4 regions of the Rhizobium sp. BK181 genome follow, and region 4 is predicted to be linked to each of the others. Evidence: predicted binding sites of a transcription regulator. Region 4 holds the regulator's gene; each other region holds the start of a gene.
The links. The regulator LexA, encoded in region 4, represses DNA repair genes until DNA is damaged. The targets are predictions, from matches to a motif close to TGTTCNNNNTGTGTTCNG.
Positions count from the first base shown of each region.

Region 1: FHT77_RS05435 (DNA recombination protein RmuC) is a predicted target of LexA. The motif match lies at 2,555-2,572, and genes of this name have one in related genera.
Region 2: FHT77_RS03000 (glycosyl transferase) is a predicted target of LexA. The motif match lies at 1,786-1,803, and genes of this name have one in related genera.
Region 3: FHT77_RS31230 (ImuA family protein) is a predicted target of LexA. The motif match lies at 2,294-2,311, and genes of this name have one in related genera.

Region 1 covers NZ_JACHZA010000001.1:1,072,025-1,076,209, reverse strand. Annotated here, with positions in the region: gene FHT77_RS05445 (methyl-accepting chemotaxis protein) at 1-128, opposite strand, end outside; gene FHT77_RS05440 (ribokinase) at 348-1,247, opposite strand; gene FHT77_RS05435 (DNA recombination protein RmuC) at 1,296-2,522, opposite strand; gene FHT77_RS05430 (globin-coupled sensor protein) at 2,717-4,185, shown strand, end outside.
Region 2 covers NZ_JACHZA010000001.1:603,514-607,698, reverse strand. Annotated here, with positions in the region: gene FHT77_RS03010 (ribonuclease HII) at 1-450, opposite strand, end outside; gene FHT77_RS03005 (PA0069 family radical SAM protein) at 562-1,719, opposite strand; gene FHT77_RS03000 (glycosyl transferase) at 1,857-2,375, shown strand; gene FHT77_RS02995 (hypothetical protein) at 2,552-2,869, shown strand; gene moaB (molybdenum cofactor biosynthesis protein B) at 2,900-3,451, opposite strand; gene FHT77_RS02985 (4-(cytidine 5'-diphospho)-2-C-methyl-D-erythritol kinase) at 3,435-4,185, opposite strand, start outside.
Region 3 covers NZ_JACHZA010000003.1:159,861-164,045, forward strand. Annotated here, with positions in the region: gene FHT77_RS10680 (DNA polymerase Y family protein) at 1-1,414, opposite strand, end outside; gene FHT77_RS31230 (ImuA family protein) at 1,326-2,273, opposite strand; gene FHT77_RS10685 (metallopeptidase family protein) at 2,436-2,873, shown strand; gene FHT77_RS10690 (DUF1737 domain-containing protein) at 2,882-3,088, opposite strand; gene FHT77_RS10695 (CoA ester lyase) at 3,102-4,010, opposite strand; gene FHT77_RS10700 (hypothetical protein) at 4,123-4,185, shown strand, end outside.
Region 4 covers NZ_JACHZA010000011.1:50,760-54,944, reverse strand. Annotated here, with positions in the region: gene FHT77_RS21705 (ComEC/Rec2 family competence protein) at 1-1,644, shown strand, start outside; gene lexA (transcriptional repressor LexA) at 1,625-2,341, opposite strand; gene FHT77_RS21695 (VOC family protein) at 2,542-3,426, shown strand; gene kdsA (3-deoxy-8-phosphooctulonate synthase) at 3,423-4,185, shown strand, end outside.

The DNA of each region.
Region 1 (4,185 bases), on a different contig from region 4:
AGCGTCTGGACGCGGTCGCGCGTCTCGCCGATGAGGAAGAAATTGGAGACGAGGAGGACGAATGCGATGGCGATGCCGGTAATGAGGATAAGCTTGGCTGCAAGCGATTTCATGCGAAAGATGAACATGGAGTCCTCGGGGAGCAAGGATGTGCCGGACGGGGCATTCATCGGCACAGGGGACGGAGGCGTCGCCCCCTCATGGAGCAGCCGTTACAGAAACCGGCCCCCTAGGGAGGCCCGGTGATGGCTGGAACATCACCGAAAACCTCTTAAATTTGAATGAAATCCTATAAAAATCGACTGGATCTGCAGCGAACGGTTCAATGTGTCGCGGGTGAGGCTGTCTTATAGCGCGTTTGCGACGTCCGAGCTCGATGGGATCGATGGCTGGGCCCCCTGCTTGAGGCAAGCGAGCGAGCCGGCCACCGCCGCGCGGCGCAAGGATGCTTCGAAATCCAGTCCCTCATCGAGGCTCGCGGCGAAGTAGCCACAGAAAGTGTCGCCGGCGCCGACCGTATCGACGGGCTCGATCTTCAGTCCCTTGGCCCGAGAAACGACACCGTCGCGAATGGCAATGACGCCGTCCGCGCCAAGCGTCACGATCAGGGTCTGCCCGGTCTCCGCATTGAGGCGCTTCAATGCGGCCTCGCGGTCGCCTGCGCCCATGTTCTCCTGGCCGGCAAGCCGCTCGAATTCCGTCTCGTTCGCAATCACGATGTCCGCGAGGCGGCCGAGGCGGGCGGCGTCTTCGATCAGTGGCGCAAGGTTGAGCACGGTCGTCACGCCCTTGGCGCGGGCGTTGGCCAGGGCCTGCTCGACCGCCGGGACCGGAACTTCGAGTTGCAGCATCAGGATGTCGCCCCTGCTCATGGCACGGACCGCAGCGTCGGCATCGGTTGGCGTTATCGTGCCGTTTGCCCCTGGCACCACGGCAATCATGTTCTCGCCGTCACCGCCGACGAGGATCAACGCGGTGCCAGTCGGCTCGTCGACCCGTTTGACCGCCTGAAGCTCGGTGCCGGCTTCCTTCAACAGCGCGAGCGCTGGCTCGGCAAAGCCATCTCGCCCGACTGCACCTGCCATGTGAACGGTTCGTCCCGCCCGTCGCGCAGCAAGCGCCTGGTTGGCGCCCTTGCCGCCAGCAGCCGTCGAGAAGCCGTTGCCGGCGACGGTCTCGCCGGGCTTCGGCAACCGCGCGGTGGTGGCGATGAGGTCCATGTTGATGGAGCCGAAAACTGTGATCATGAGTGTCCCGTCCCGTGCTTTTCTTGGGCGCGACACTGCCCGAAGGGCTTACTCGTCGTCAACCACTCTGAGCTTCAGAAGCCCGCTGCGGCTATCGACGGATTTCGGCGAGGAGTCGTTGTCGCGCGACGCGGCCTTGCCATTGTCGCTGCCCTCGAACTCCAGGGCCTCGATCTTTGCGCCGCGCTTGGTGAGCTTATCGGTGGAGGTGAGAATCTGGTCGACGTCCCTCTGAGCCATGGAAAAATGGCTCTGCAGCTTGCGGACGCGCTCGTCGAGCCGGCCGAGGTCATCCATCAGGTTCGCCACCTCGCCCTGGATTACATGCGCTTGGGCCCGCATGCGCTGATCCTTCAGCACCGCCTGGATGACCTGGATGGAGAGCATCAGCAGTGACGGCGACACGATGACAATGCGCGACCGATGCGCCTTCTGGACGATCGCTTCGAAATTCTCGTGGATCTCCGCGAAGATCGATTCCGACGGCACGAACATGAAGGCGGTGTCCTGCGTCTCCCCCTGGATCAGATATTTGTCGGAGATATCGCGTATATGCGTCTCCATGTCGCGGCGAAACTGCTGCGAGGCGACCTTGGCTCCGTCAGGTCCGCCGGCATCGCGTATCGCGTTCCACGCCTCAAGCGGAAACTTGGCATCGATCACCAGCGGCGGCGCGCCGTTCGGCATGCGGATCGTGCAGTCCGGGCGCGAGCCATTCGACAGCGTCTGCTGGAAGGCATAGGCGCCCATCGGCAAGCCATCCGCGACAATCGTCTCCATGCGCGATTGGCCGAAGGCTCCGCGCGTCTGCTTGTTGGAGAGGATCGCCTGCAGGCCGACGACGTCCTTTGCCAAAGTTTGGATATTGTTCTGTGCGGCATCTATGACGGCGAGACGTTCCTGCAACCGCTGCAGGTTTTCGTGTGTCGACTTCGTCTGTTCGCTGATCGTCGTACTGACGCGCTGCGACATTCCGTCCAGCCGCTGGTTGATCGCCTGGTTCAATTCGGATTGTCTCGAGCCGAACACTTCCGCCATCGTCGACATCCGCCCGTGCATCTCGGACTGGATCTTCAGAAGTTCCGCCATGCGGGCATCCGCCTCTGCCGCGCGCAGGCTCGCAACCTCTGCCTGCTCGCGCCGCACCTGCCCACTGCGGATAAGGAGGACGACCAGGAGCAAGATCATTGCGGCAATTCCGCCGCCGGCGAGCGCCAGCATTGCGGGGCTAATTTGCGACAGGGCGAGGAGGAGCGACTCAGAGCTGGTGTTCATGGCGCAACCATAGCAAATCGGGATGAGATGACTAGATCAAAACGTGAACAACTCACAGTCACTTCGAAACGCTCGCAATGCCGGAAGAAACGAGTACTGATAAATGACAAGCTCATTTAACCATTACTCAACCATATTGCGCAAAAGCTCTGCTCAATTTTTCCCTTCCGTATCAATCACAAAGCAGAGACATCATGACCAGCCAGCAGTCCGACAGCGCGCTCAAGCACCGCCTCGATTTCATTGAGCTGGATGATGCATCGCGCACGGCCCTGCGGGAGATGCGCCCGGCGATCTCCGAGCTGCTCGGTGGCGCACTGGACAAGTTCTATGCGAAACTGGCGAAGACCTCTGATGTCGCAAGCTTCTTCGCCGACAAGGCGCACATGGGCCATGCCAAAAAGCGCCAGGAAGACCACTGGGCGAACCTAGCGGGCGGCAACTTCGACGAGTCCTATGTGAAGGGGGTGGTTGCGGTCGGCAAGACGCACGCCCGCATCGGGCTCGAGCCACGCTGGTACATCGGCGGCTATGCCTTGCTGATGAGCGAACTCGTGAAGGGCCTCATGGCCAAGCAGTGGCCTTCTATGTTTGGCAGGCAGCAGGGCAAGGTCCTGGCCGAGAAACTGGCAGCTGTCATCAAGGCCGCGATGCTCGACATGGATTACTCGATCTCGGTCTACCTGGAAACTCTTGAAGAAAAGCGGCGGACGCTCGAAGCGGAACGCGCAAAGGCCGAACAGGATCAGGCGATCGCACTCGATCATCTTCGCCGCGGGCTTGAGGCACTCTCCAACGGCGATCTCGAGGCGACGCTGCCACCCGATCTTCCGGGCAACTTCAAAGCCATGGCTGACGACTACAATCGTGCCGTTGCCGCACTTCGCACCTCCTTCGCCTCTGTGCGGGCAACCTCGGGTGAGATTCTCCGGGGTACGGATGTAATCGCCAAGGCGTCCGATGACCTTGCTCTGCGCACCGCTCAGCAGGCGGCCGGCGTCGAAGAAAGTTCGGCGGCGCTGCAGCAGCTCTCGGTCAGCGTCGGCCAGACGGCGGCAAATGCCGAAAAGGCATCTGGCGCCGTTCGCGAAACGCAGCAGAAGGCGAAGAGCTCCGGCGAGCTTGTGACCAGCGCAGTTTCCGCCATGGCCGGCATCGAAAAATCTTCCACGGAGATCTCCAAGATCATCGGCGTGATCGATGAGATCGCCTTTCAGACAAACCTTTTGGCACTGAACGCCGGCGTCGAAGCGGCGCGTGCCGGCGATGCGGGCAAGGGTTTTGCGGTCGTCGCGCAGGAAGTCCGCCAGCTTGCTCAACGCACGGCTGATGCCGCCAAGGAAATCAAGAACCTGATTTCGGAGAGCTCGACTCAGGTCAACGAAGGCGTCGACATCGTCAGCAGCACCGGTGAGGCGCTCAACGACATGATCAACCGCATCGACATCATCAACCGCTTTGTTGCCGATATCGCCGCCGCCGCGCGCGATCAGGCAACCGGCGTCAATGAGGTCAGCATCGCTATCCGCAACATGGATTCGATTACCCAGCAAAACTCGGGCATGGTCGAGAACACTTCTGCCGAAACCCGGCATCTGCGCGGCGAGGTCGACAATCTTGTGGCGCTGCTGCAGCGGTTCCGTACCGGCGGTGAGCATCGCTC
Region 2 (4,185 bases), on a different contig from region 4:
GTCTCCCTTGACGACCGCCTGGCCGGGACAGAGAAGACCAGGCGGCACATCGAGGCCGTCGGTCAGCACATAGCTCGCGGGGATCGACAAGCCACAGATCGCGCGCCGCATGGCGTCCAGGCTCGCCTTGCGGATATCCGTTTCATCGATGCGTGTAGAACTTGACGAGGCGATCGATACCGTTGCGGTCGCGAGGATCTGCGCAAAGAGCTCCTCGCGCTTCTGTGCTGAAAGCTGCTTCGAATCGTTCAAGCCATCGGGAATGCGCTTGGGGTCGAGGATGACGGCGGCTGCGACCACTGGGCCAGCGAGAGGACCGCGTCCAGCTTCATCCGCGCCGGCGACTGGCCAGTGGCCGGCCTTGCGCGCCTTCAGCTCGAGCCGAAAATCCGGCACGAGGGGGACGTCTTCGAAAAGCATAGGAGAATCGGGTGGCGTGCGACGTTTCATGCGGCTGACCCTCGCACGCCAACCCGATTTCCTGCAAGTCCCCGGATCAGGGCGGCGGGCCGGGGACTTGAACGCGGAAGGGCAGGGCGACCATCCGCGAAGCTGGAAAAATCAAAGCAGCGAAAGCTGCACGCCGCTGCCATCGGGCGGAACGAAGAGATCGTCTCGCAACGGCATGCTGCGGCGGGTCATGCCGAGCCGTTTCGTCGCCATTTCGAAACGGCGCGCAATCTGCCAGGCATAGGGCCCGGCCCCCTTCATTCGTTTGCCGAACTCCGCGTCGTAATCCTTGCCGCCGCGCATCGAGCGGACGAGCGACATGACATGCCGGTAGCGGTCGGGATAATTCTGCAGCAGCCAGTCCCGAAATAGCGGCGACACTTCGAGCGGCAGACGCAGGATGACATAGCCCGCCTCCGTAGCACCCGCCACATGGGCTGACTCCAAGATGCGCTCGAGTTCATGGTCGTTCAGCGCCGGAATCATCGGGGCAGCCATCACCGATGTCTGGATGCCTGCCTCTGAGAGGGCGCGGATGGCTTCCAGCCGACGCGTGGGGGTCGAGGCGCGGGGCTCCATGGTCCTCGCGAGCTTTCGGTCGAGCGTGGTGACCGACAGTGACACGCGGACGAGATTCCTCTCCGCCATCGCCGAGAGAATGTCGAGGTCGCGCATGATCATCGCCGATTTGGTGACGATCGAAACCGGATGGTTCGCCTTCTCAAGCACCTCGAGAATCTGCCGCATGATGCGCCATTCCTTCTCGATCGGCTGGTAGGGATCGGTGTTGGTGCCGATCGCGATCACGCGCGGCTTATAGCCGGGCTTTGCCAGTTCACGTTCCAGCAGCTTGGCTGCATCCGGCTTCGCAAAGAGCTTGGCTTCAAAGTCGAGACCGGCGGAAAGCCCCATATAGGCGTGCGTTGGCCGCGCGAAGCAGTAGATGCAGCCGTGCTCGCAGCCGCGATAGGGATTGATCGAGCGGTCGAAGGGAATGTCCGGTGACTCGTTGCGGGTGATTGCCGTCCGAGGCTTCTCGATCTGAACCTCGGTCTTGAACGGCGGCAGGTCTTCAAGATTCTGCCAGCCATCATCGATGGCCTCCCGGCGCATAGGTTCGAAACGTCCGCTTGGATTCAATCCCGCCGCACGTCCGCGGCGACGGTCGACATCGATCCGCAAGCCGGCAGATACGATCATCGCATCGGCAATATCTGCCGTATTGGCAGGCGCGAATGCGGCCTGCCCTGCAAGGGACTGCTCGTTCATCGGATTCTCCGCTGGCGAAAGCTTTGCTTCCGTCCGTTTTGATGATTAAATTCCTATCGGTAAAATGAGAACAAGGCAAGAACAAAATGAGGAAAGTGCCGCTGGCAAAATTTTGTGCGGCGCTCTATGAATAGGCAATGTTGACTGTTGTACTGGAATGCCAGGATCAGGAACCTGAGCTGGCGCAGACCTTATCGGTGTTGGTTGCAGGCGCGGTGGAGGGGCTCGTCAGCGATGTGGTGGTGCTGGACCATGACTCGCGGGACGGGACGTCGCGGGTGGCCGACGCCGCCGGCTGCCGCTTTCATTCGCAATGGGATATCAAGGATATAGTGCATTCTGCGCGAGGCGAATGGTTGCTTTTCGTGGAGCCGGGGGCACGACCGCAGACCGGCTGGATCGATGAGATTGCTGAGTATATGGCCCTCAACAAGCTGCCGGCGCGGTTCACCGCTTCGCGCGGATATCGACGCCCATTCCTGCAGCGTATTAGCCGGGCCTCTTCGCCACTGGAACTTGGGCTTCTCCTTCCCAAGAAGCAGGCGATGGCGACCGCAAGAAGCGGCATGCGCCTTTCCGAATTCGCCAAGGGGCAGAAGCTGCGGAAGCTTTCCAGCGAGCTGATTCCATCCTGGGTCGCGCGCGCCGCCCGATAGCGGTTATCTCCATCTCCGCAATAATGGCGCCCGATACGATTTCGCGCTATAATTCGGTCATGGCGCCGCCCGAGCGCCGCGCTTCGTGACGGTCGACCATGGAATGCCGGCAGACGGCAGAACAGGTCAGCGGAAGTCTCCTCTTCTGCCGGTTTTCCGGCAAAGGGAGGTGCGTCATGAAACGCAATATGATCCACGGCCTTGTATCGGCGGTCATATTGGCGACATTGATGATCGCGCATCCGCATTCGGCAGCATCGCAGATGATGCGCAGTTGCGCAGCCCGATCCGAGGTCGTCAATTTTCTCGACAAGAACTTCGCCGAAAGGCTGACGGCAGTCGGACTGGTGAATCAGAACGCCATGCTTGAGGTCTACGCTGCGCAGAGCGGCACGTGGACGCTGCTCATTACCGATACCAGAGGCATAAGCTGCCTTCTGCTGTCGGGCGACAGTTGGGAAACGATGCCCAACCTGCCGGGCATCGGGACATAGCACGACGGACTGTGCAGGCGGAGAAGATCCTTACTTGCCGGTGCCGCGCTTCAGATGCTCGTCGAGGCGGGGCATGATCTCCACGAAATTGCAGGGCATGTGGCGATAGTCGAGCTGGGATTTCAGGATGCCGTCCCAGGCATCCTTGCAGGCGCCGGGGGAGCCCGGCAGCACGAAGATGAAGGTTGCGTTGGCAACGCCTGCCGTGGCTCTGGACTGAATGGTCGAGGTGCCGATCTTGTCGTAGGAGATGCGGTGGAAGACCGCCGAAAAGCCGTCCATCTTCTTCTCGAAAAGCGGCTCCAGAGCCTCCGGCGTAACGTCGCGGCCGGTAAAACCCGTTCCTCCCGTCGTGATCACGACGTCGATATCGTCTCGTTCCGTCCAGGCCTTGACGCGCGAGGCGATTGCCAGCCGATCATCGGGAACGATCGCACGATCGATCAGCCGGTGGCCCGCCTCCTTGATTCTGGCGGCCAGCGTATCGCCGGAGCGATCATCGGAAAGCGTCCGCGTATCCGAGACCGTCAGCACGGCAATGCCAACCGGAATGAAGGTTCGCGTCTCATCCAGCCCTGGCATCACGACCTCCAGCAATCGTTTCCGTTGCTTCGAAATACCAGTCCGGCCGGTCGTTGTGAAGCACCGCAGCCGCGCCTTGAGCCGCTGCAAGCGAAGCAAAAATGCCGTAGCAGGTGGCGCCGGAGCCTGACATGCGAACCAGCGAGGCTCCCTGCGCCTTGAGCATCGCCGAGATCGCGGCGATCTCAGGCAGTATCTCACGCGCGACCGGCTCAAGGTCGTTGCGCATCGCGCCTATCGTCTCCACCCAGCTAGGGCGAGCTGTCATGTCGAGCGGCGGATTGGTCTTTGTCGCCAGCCTACGGAAAACTTCGGGCGTCGATACCCCCTTCAGGGGATTTGCCAATACCATCGCAAAGACCGGCATGTCGTTGACGAGGGTGATTTGCTCGCCGATGCCTCGGGCGACAAGCGGACGGCTGGCCAGGCACATCGGCACGTCGGCGCCAAGGCGAACGGCGATTGCCGCAACTGTCTCAGGCGGGAGCGACGCGTCCCAGAGTTTCATCAGACCGCGAAGTGTCGCCGCGGCATCCGCCGAGCCGCCGCCGATTCCCGACGCAATCGGAAGGTTTTTCTGGAGTTGAATACGGACGGAGGGTGTGCTGCCACCCTCGCGAGCGATCGCGTCGCGCAAAAAATCACGGGCCTTGAGGACAAGATTGTCGTCGCGGCTGTCACCAAGCGCTTCGGCGAAGCGCCCGGAGATCTCGAATTCGTCCTGCTGGGCCGGC
Region 3 (4,185 bases), on a different contig from region 4:
CATCTAGCCACCATTCCGTTGCCAGTCGCTCCGGTCCCTCGCTCTTCAAGACACGGTGCTGCATGCGTCGCCAATGAAAGCTCGCTGGTGCGCCATCGGGAATTTCGATGGCAAAGGCCTCCATCGGCTCCGCTTTCCGCAATAGCCGGATGGGCCGCTCGCTCCTGGCCGGCGGTGGATGTCCCTCCCGGGTTTTCGGGGCGGACAGATGATCGATCGCCGGCACTGTAACGGAGGCTCTTTCCGGTATGTGGCTCTCCCGCAATTGGAAGGTTTGCAGGCAGTCTTCTCCAAGGCGGGCGGAAACCCGATCCACGAAGGCAGCAAGAGAGGCATCCTTCTGCTGGCGGTGTTCGAAATCCCCCTGCGAGGTCACGAAGTCCTCGTGCAGGAGCACGTTGAGACGAAGGATCTCGAATCCGTAACCGGCATCGAAATCGTCGTGAATTGCCTGCAGGCGTTCGGCAAAGAGGGCGGCGATGCGCTTGGGCTCCCTCAGGGGCTGCGCGGTGCCGGCGGAAATGCGGAACACCTTGCCGTCGACACGGAACAGGACCAGCTCAAAGATGCGGCCGCCGACGCCACGCGCTTCCAGCGAGGACTTCAGGGAGGCGGCAATCTGATCGGTGAGCGCAAGGATATCGTCTTCGGCTGCGATCGGCTCAATCAGGCGACGTTCGACCGAGAGGCTTGCGACGGGCAGGCGTGGAGAAACCGGTTCCTCATCGGTTCCAAGCGCCTGATCGAGCCTCAAGAGCACCGTTCCGCCAAAGCGGCGGGTGAGCGGGGCGCGCGGCGCGGTCAGCAAATCGCCGACATATTTAAGGCCCATCTTGTTCAGGCCTCCTATCGTTTCTTCCTCTAGACGCAAGGCCGCGACGGGCAAGGGGGCCAGCGCCTGTTCGGCCTCTCCATACTCGATGATGCCGCCTTGGCCGAAACGGCTGATGGCCCAGGACAATCCAGGTGAGGAAGAGATCGCGCCGCGGGCGTCAATTCCCATCTGGAAGAGTCTTGCGAGAATATCCTTGAGAAGGGTCGTCTCACCGCCGAACAGATGGGCGCAGCCGGTTATGTCCAGAAACAGGCCATCCACGCCATCGAGAGCGACAAGCGGAGTGTAGCGATCGCACCAATCGGCAATCGCTTCCAGGAAGCGCCGGTTGGCGGCCGGGTCGTCCTCGATCACATCAAGCGTGGGGTGGATGGCGCGGGCTTCGGCGACGCCCATGTGCTTTCGGAGATTGAGGGTTTCGGCTGCCTCGTCCAGCGCTGTCAGCCGCATGGTATTGTTGAGACGGCTAGAACAGACGATCGGTGCGGCCTCAGGACGTCCGCGCGAACGCCAGGAGAGCCCCCATTTCCTTCTTGATATCCGGTCGGTTGGAAGATGTGGAAAGTGGAGTGCCAGAATGCGTTGCGCGTTCGTCTGGAAGGCGAGGGTCGACTGATCGGGAGACGGCGAAAAAACGGCGGTCATGAGAGTTCCACTCCAGTAGAAAGGAGAGGGGAGCCGGGTTGCGGCTCTTCTCCAGGGTCAGATGAAAAACCGGATTGCCGATGCTACCGCCCAGCATCGTGCCATCCGGCAAGGGGCGCGCCTGTGCCGGCGCGGGTGCCACAAGGAAGCGGAAGTAGGCACTGCTGGCCTCTTCCTCTCCAGCCTGCCGCAACAGGAAAAGCGGGCGTTTCGATGCTTTCGCCCGCAAGCTCAAACGACGGCTTTCCGTCAGGCCGAAGGGTTTCGGATTGCCGCGAACCTCCAGAATTGTCGCAGGAAAGACGCCGCTTTCGACTGCGGCCTCGGCAAGCCAGAGGGCATCTTCAAGCTTGCGTGGACTGGCATAGAAGAACTGGTCAGGTTTCAGGCCGAAATCGCGCAGGCCCACGGCGTAGGGGACGCCTGCTTCCATCGTGGAAACGATGTCTGCGATCCAGAGGATCGGCAGCGAAGCACTGTGGCTCTCTTCCACTTGGCGCTGCAGCATGGCGGCAAGCGCCAGCACGAAGCCGCTGCCGGCGCCGGCTTCGCGCAAGAGGTCGGAACGAACCTCGGTGATCCCGTCGAGCGGCAGGCCGCCATCAACTGCCTCGTCGAGCGCGGGGATTCCAAGAGGAAGACGCAGGCCACTGTCGTTGTTGGTGGAGAGGTCCTTTTCGGCCAAGGCTTCGCCTTGCGCTGCAGCCAAGGCCGGCGCGGGCTTTCCTTCAAGCTTTGCGATGGTTTCGCGGAGCGCAAAAAGCCGCTCGCGCGTCACGGCCGACTGTGCCATGACGTTCTCCAAGTCTCATATGTTCCTGTTATGTTCTTATGGATTCCAGAGGCGGGCGAAAGAGTCAACAGGCATTCGATGTGAATTTATTCCTGCCTTTGATTCCGCTCTCGAAAATCGTACGCAAAGGTTCTATATGGGCGGCAAAGGAAGGGAATTTTTATGGCCCGCATAGACAAGAGCGATAATTGGCAGGATCGCCACGCTCCGACGATCAGTACTTTCGAGTCGTTGGCAATGGAGGCGTACAGCCACCTGCCGGAAGAGTTTCGCTCACTGACCACCAATCTGACGATCGAGATCGAGGATTTCCCTGACGACGACGTGTTCGAGGACATGGCGCTGGAAACGCCGTTCGACCTTCTCGGCCTCTTTGAAGGCCGAGGCATCTCCGAGCGTTTCACAATGGAAACCGGCGAATTGCCGAACCGTATCCGCCTCTACCGGCGGCCGATTCTCGACTACTGGGCCGAGAACGATGAGACGCTGGGCGACATCATTACTCACGTCCTCATCCATGAGATCGGCCACCATTTCGGTCTTAGCGACGACGACATGGAACGGATCGAGGCGAGCGCCGAAGAGGCGGCTGAACGCTAAGCCTTCGCTTACTGTTCGGACAGCTTCATGTCCGGGTGGTAATCCTTGCCTTCGACTTCCTTGACGATCGCCTGAGCACAAATCACCTGGCCGGTCTGGGTGTTGAAGGTCAGCGACGGCGAGCCGTTCAGCGACCAGCCCTTGTTGAGGGCGTCGGTTACGCGGTGACAGAAAGCGGCATCATCCTGGCCGGTCAGAAGGCGATAAAGCTTCATCTAAAGTCGTCTTTCACTTCGCCGTTTGGCGTTCTGCAATCAGGCGGGCTTTATGAACCAGACTTTCCGCCTGGACAAGGTGTAGCCGCTCGATCATCCGACCATTGGCATTGATGACATTCAGGCCATCTGCAGCGGGGTCGGCAAAGGCGGCGATGATCGCCTCCGCCTCGGCAATTGCCGCCTCATCCAGGCCGAAATGCCTGTTGGCGGCTTCGATCTGAGCCGGATGGATCAGCATCTTACCGTCGAAGCCCATGGCGCGGGCGTGCGCGCATTCGGCATCGAAGGCATCGGCATCCTTGAAATCGTTGAAGACGCTGTCGATCGCGTCGAGGCCATAGGCGCGCACGGCAAGTACCACCTGCATCAGCCAGGGCACGAGATAGGTACGACCCGGCTGTGGCAGGACGCCGGTCTGCTTGCGCAGGTCGTTGAGGCCGACGACGAAACAATCGAGCCGTGAGCCAGGCGTGCGCCCAGCTTCGGCAATCGCGGCCGCGTTCAGAATGCCACGGGGTGTTTCGATCATCGCCCAGATGCGGAGGCTTTCCGGCGCGTCGGCATCGGCGAGCCGATCGCTTATGGACATCACATCCTGCGGCTCGTCCACTTTCGGCAGGAGTACGGCATCCGGCTCCAATGCCAATACCAGTTCGATGTCCGCATTTCCGAATGTGGAATCCAGCGCATTGATGCGGATGATCCGCTCCTTGTTCACAAGAGGAGCGCCCGAAAAAAAGGCGTTCAGATTCTCGCGGGCTTCCGCCTTCCGTTCAGGGGCCACGGAGTCCTCGAGATCGAAGATGACGGCGTCGCAATCGAGCGCATGAGTCTTTTCCAGGGCGCGCGCATTGATGGCAGGGACGCTCAGCACCGAGCGGCGCAGGTTCAAGGAACGAGTCGGAGAATTGCGGGTCATCACAAATGTGTGCCAAGCTTTATGACAGGTGGCAAGACAACAAAAAGCCATGCTCACCTTGCAGAGAAAGAAAAGAAGGACCACATTCCTTTCCGAAGAAAGGTCTAAAACCATGCAAAGCATTCGTTCCGTCTTCCTCCTGCTCGCAGGCATCACCGCCTTCGTTGCGCTGGCG
Region 4 (4,185 bases):
GCCAACTGGCTGGATGGTCTTCGAAGCGGAATTGGAGACCGCATCCGTGGAATCCTGCCGGGCGACACCGGCGCCTTTGCGGCGTCGCTTGTCACCGACGAGCGGCGCGCGATCTCGCGGGAAACCACCGACGCGCTGCGACAGGCGGGTCTGGCGCATATCGTGGCAATCTCCGGTCTCAACATGGCGCTCTCCGCGGGTATCTTCTTCGTCGGCCTACGCCAACTGCTGAGCCTGTTTCCATCCGTTACGCAGGCGTACCCGACCAAGAAGATTGCAGCTGCTGGCGCGCTCGTCGCCCTGACAGCCTATTACATGATCTCGGGCTTTGCGGTCTCGGCAGAGCGAGCCTTCATCATGATGGCAATCATGCTGGCCGCTGTATTCTTCGACAGGCCGTCAATCAGTCTACGCAACATTGCCCTATCGGCTTGGGTGATTCTGCTCTTGTCTCCATCCGAGGCGCTAGGCCCGAGCTTCCAGATGTCATTTGCGGCGACTCTTGCGCTGGTTGCCGGTTATGCGATGTGGTCGAAGCGAGCCGCGCGCGAACATCCCTTGCTGCAAGTCAGGGCAGTGAAGCCCGTAGTTTTTGTCGCACGCTTCTTTGCTGGCATCCTCCTTTCCTCAATGATCGGAGGCTTCTCGACCGCGCTCTTTGCAGTCGAACATTTCCATCGGCTCAGCGCTTATGGATTGCCCGCAAATCTCATGGCCATGCCGGTAATCTCCTTCGTGGTGATGCCTATGGGCATGTTCGCGATGCTGCTGACGCCGTTTGGCCTCGATGTCGTTCCCTGGAAAATCGCCGGGTTCGGGCTCGAAATTGTGATCGCCATTGCAAAGATGGTCTCGGGATGGGGCGGCAACGTCGATATCGGTCGATTGCCGGTTTGGTACTTTCCTGTCGCCGTCGCAGGCTTCCTCGTGCTTGCGCTTCTGCGCACCAGACTGCGGTACCTTGGCGCTGTTGCGATCGCGTTGGCAACTCTGTTCGTTGTGCTCGCGCCGTCCAGACCGGCGCCAGATTTCATCATTGCCGAGGATGGCGGTCTCGTCGCGATTGTCGACAATCAGGTTATTGCTTCCAACCGGACGCGCCCACCCGACTTCATTTTCGACCAATGGCGAAGGGCTCTGGTTGCGGAGCAAGCCCGGCCGCCGCTCCTGATAGAGGGTGTCAAACCGGTCCGCCGGCGAGACGGCGACGGCAAGCCTCGGAGGCTCTCGGCCGACGAATTGCATAACGCTCGCAACGCGTTGCGGCAGGTCGTTGCGAGAGGCGTTGAGAACCGTTTCGTCTGCCTGAAAGGCGCTTGGTGCACAGCGGCGCACGACAGCGGCTACGTTCTGACGATCGTCGAAGATCCCGCCTACGTCGGCGCTGCCTGCGACACCGCCGACATCGTCGTTACACCCGCTCGCCTGCGCGCAAGCGAATGCCGGTCAGGTGCATTGTTGTTCACGGGGGAAACCTTGCGCCGCTCGGGTGCGGCAGAGATACGAATAGACGAACAGGGAACGCCTGTCGTGACGACGGCCTACAAGACACTTGACCGGCCCTGGATGCGGCATCGGGCATACAATTGGCGAAGCGGCACCTTCGATGGAGAGCCGCCTGTCTTTAGTGATAGCGGCGAATGAGGCCGACCAGCTTGCCCTGAACCTTGACGCGATCGGGTCCGAAAATACGCGTTTCATAAGCCGGGTTCGCAGCTTCAAGCGCGATCGAAGCGCCCTTGCGGCGGAAGCGCTTGAGGGTTGCTTCCTCGTCATCGACAAGTGCGACAACAATATCGCCGGCGTTGGCGGTGCTGCCGTTGCGGATAATCACCGTATCGCCGTCGAAGATGCCGGCCTCGATCATCGAGTCACCCTTCACCTCGAGCGCATAATGCTCGCCTGGGCCAAGCATGTCGGCCGGAACCGTGATGTCGTGCGTATTGTTCTGGATTGCAGAAATTGGCACGCCTGCAGCGATCCGCCCCATAACAGGTACAGAGGCCGAATTGCCATTGTCCGCATGCGCGGCCGGCTTTGGCGGCGCGACCGGTTGAGGTTTGCCAAGGCTGCCCTCGATCACGCTCGGCGAGAAACCGCGGCGCGGCTGGAGACTGGGATTATATGCCTCTGGCAGCTTGATGACCTCCAGAGCGCGGGCTCGATTCGGCAGTCGGCGAATGAAGCCGCGTTCTTCCAGCGCCGTAATCAGGCGGTGGATGCCCGACTTCGACGCGAGATCGAGAGCGTCCTTCATTTCGTCGAAAGATGGGGGGACACCGGACTCCTTCATTCGTTCGTGAATGAAGAGAAGAAGCTCCTGTTGCTTGCGCGTCAGCATCGAAGTTGAACCCCAGAGTTGTGAAACAAAGCCAGAACAGACACTATATGTTCCATATGTGTTCTGCAAGTACCTAAATTTTCGTAAAACTTGCCTGCAACTTGTTCAGTTTTTGCGTCGCTTTTGAGTGAATGCGGAGAAGGGGGTTGCATTGTTCTCTTGCCCGGCGCACATCTTCGCAAATCCCCGGGGAGTTTGCCATGAGCGAAGCACATCCGCTGGACCACATTGTGCTGCCGGTGTCCAACATCAGGCTTGCGCGCGAGCGCCTCGGAATGCTGGGATTCACCGTCGCGCCAGATGCGCGGCACCCGTTCGGAACAGAGAACGCCTGTATCTTCTTCGCCGACGAAACTTATCTGGAGCCACTGGGCGTCGCCAGCCTTGAACTGCACGAGGCGTCGGCGAGGAAGGGCAACGTCTTCACCGCGCGTGACCGTGCCTTTCGGTTTCGATGCGGCGAGGATGGACTGTCCGCAGTGGTCTTCGCGACGGGGGACGCCGACCGCGACCACGCTAGATTCCTTGGGGAGAAGATCAACGGCGGTGAGATGCTGCAGTTCGAGCGGCCGATGAAGATGCCCGACGGCTCGGAAGCCACTGCTGCATTCAAACTCGCGTTCGCAGTTGACCTGCGCGCACCTGATTTCTTTTTTTTCACCTGCCAGAGGGTCAATCCGCTGCCTGCCGATCGAAGGGCACTGCAAGTGCACCCAAATGGCGTGGGCGGGATCGCGGAGATCGTTCTTGGCGCGCCGGACCCAAAGGCGTTTGGACCATTTGTGCGCGCGGCGGCGCACGGCCTGACGGTGATCAACGAGGCCTTTGGTGTAAGTGTTGCAACGCCCAACGCCAGGATCATCGTTCTGTCCCCCGATGGACTGGATGCCTACTTCGATATTTCTGCTCCCTCAGACGATCGCGGCCTTCGCGGCGTTGCCGTTGTTTTCAAGGTCGGTGATCTCGCCGTGACAGAAGCGCATTTGGCTGCTAACGGGATGACCTACACGCGCAAGAACAATCGAATTCTGGTGAAGGCAGCGCCCGGGCAGGGTGCGCTCTTCGCCTTCGAGGAGAAACGATGAGCCAGACAAATTCCGAAGTCGCGGTCGGCGAAGGCGCCGGCCGCGTCACCTTTTCGAATACCGGCAAGCTGTCGCTGATTGCCGGACCGTGTCAGATGGAGAGCCGCGAACATGCGTTCATGGTCGCCGGTGTATTGAAGGAGCTTTGCGACAAGCTTGGTCTCGGCCTTGTCTACAAGTCCTCCTTTGACAAGGCGAACCGGACATCGCTCTCCGCCCAGCGCGGCATCGGCCTTGATAAGGCGCTGGAGGTTTTTTCCGACCTCAAGAAGGAATACGGTTTTCCTGTCCTGACCGACATCCATACCGAGGAGCAGTGCACCGAGGTGGCGACGGTCGTCGACGTCCTGCAGATCCCGGCCTTTCTCAGTCGCCAGACAGACCTGCTGGTCGCAGCCGCCAAAACCGGTCGCACAATCAACGTCAAGAAGGGCCAGTTCCTTGCCCCTTGGGACATGAAGAATGTCTTGAACAAGCTCAATTCCAGCGGCAACCCGAATATCCTGCTTTGCGAGCGCGGCGCTTCCTTCGGCTACAACACGCTGGTCTCCGATATGCGCTCGCTGCCGATCATGGCGGCGATGGGCGCCCCTGTTGTTTTCGACGCCACCCATTCGGTGCAGCAGCCCGGAGGGCAGGGTGGTTCCAGCGGCGGCCAGCGCGAATTCGTGGAGACGCTGGCGCGCGCGGCCGTTGCCGTCGGTGTCGCCGGTGTGTTCGTCGAAACGCACGAAGATCCTGACAACGCGCCGTCTGACG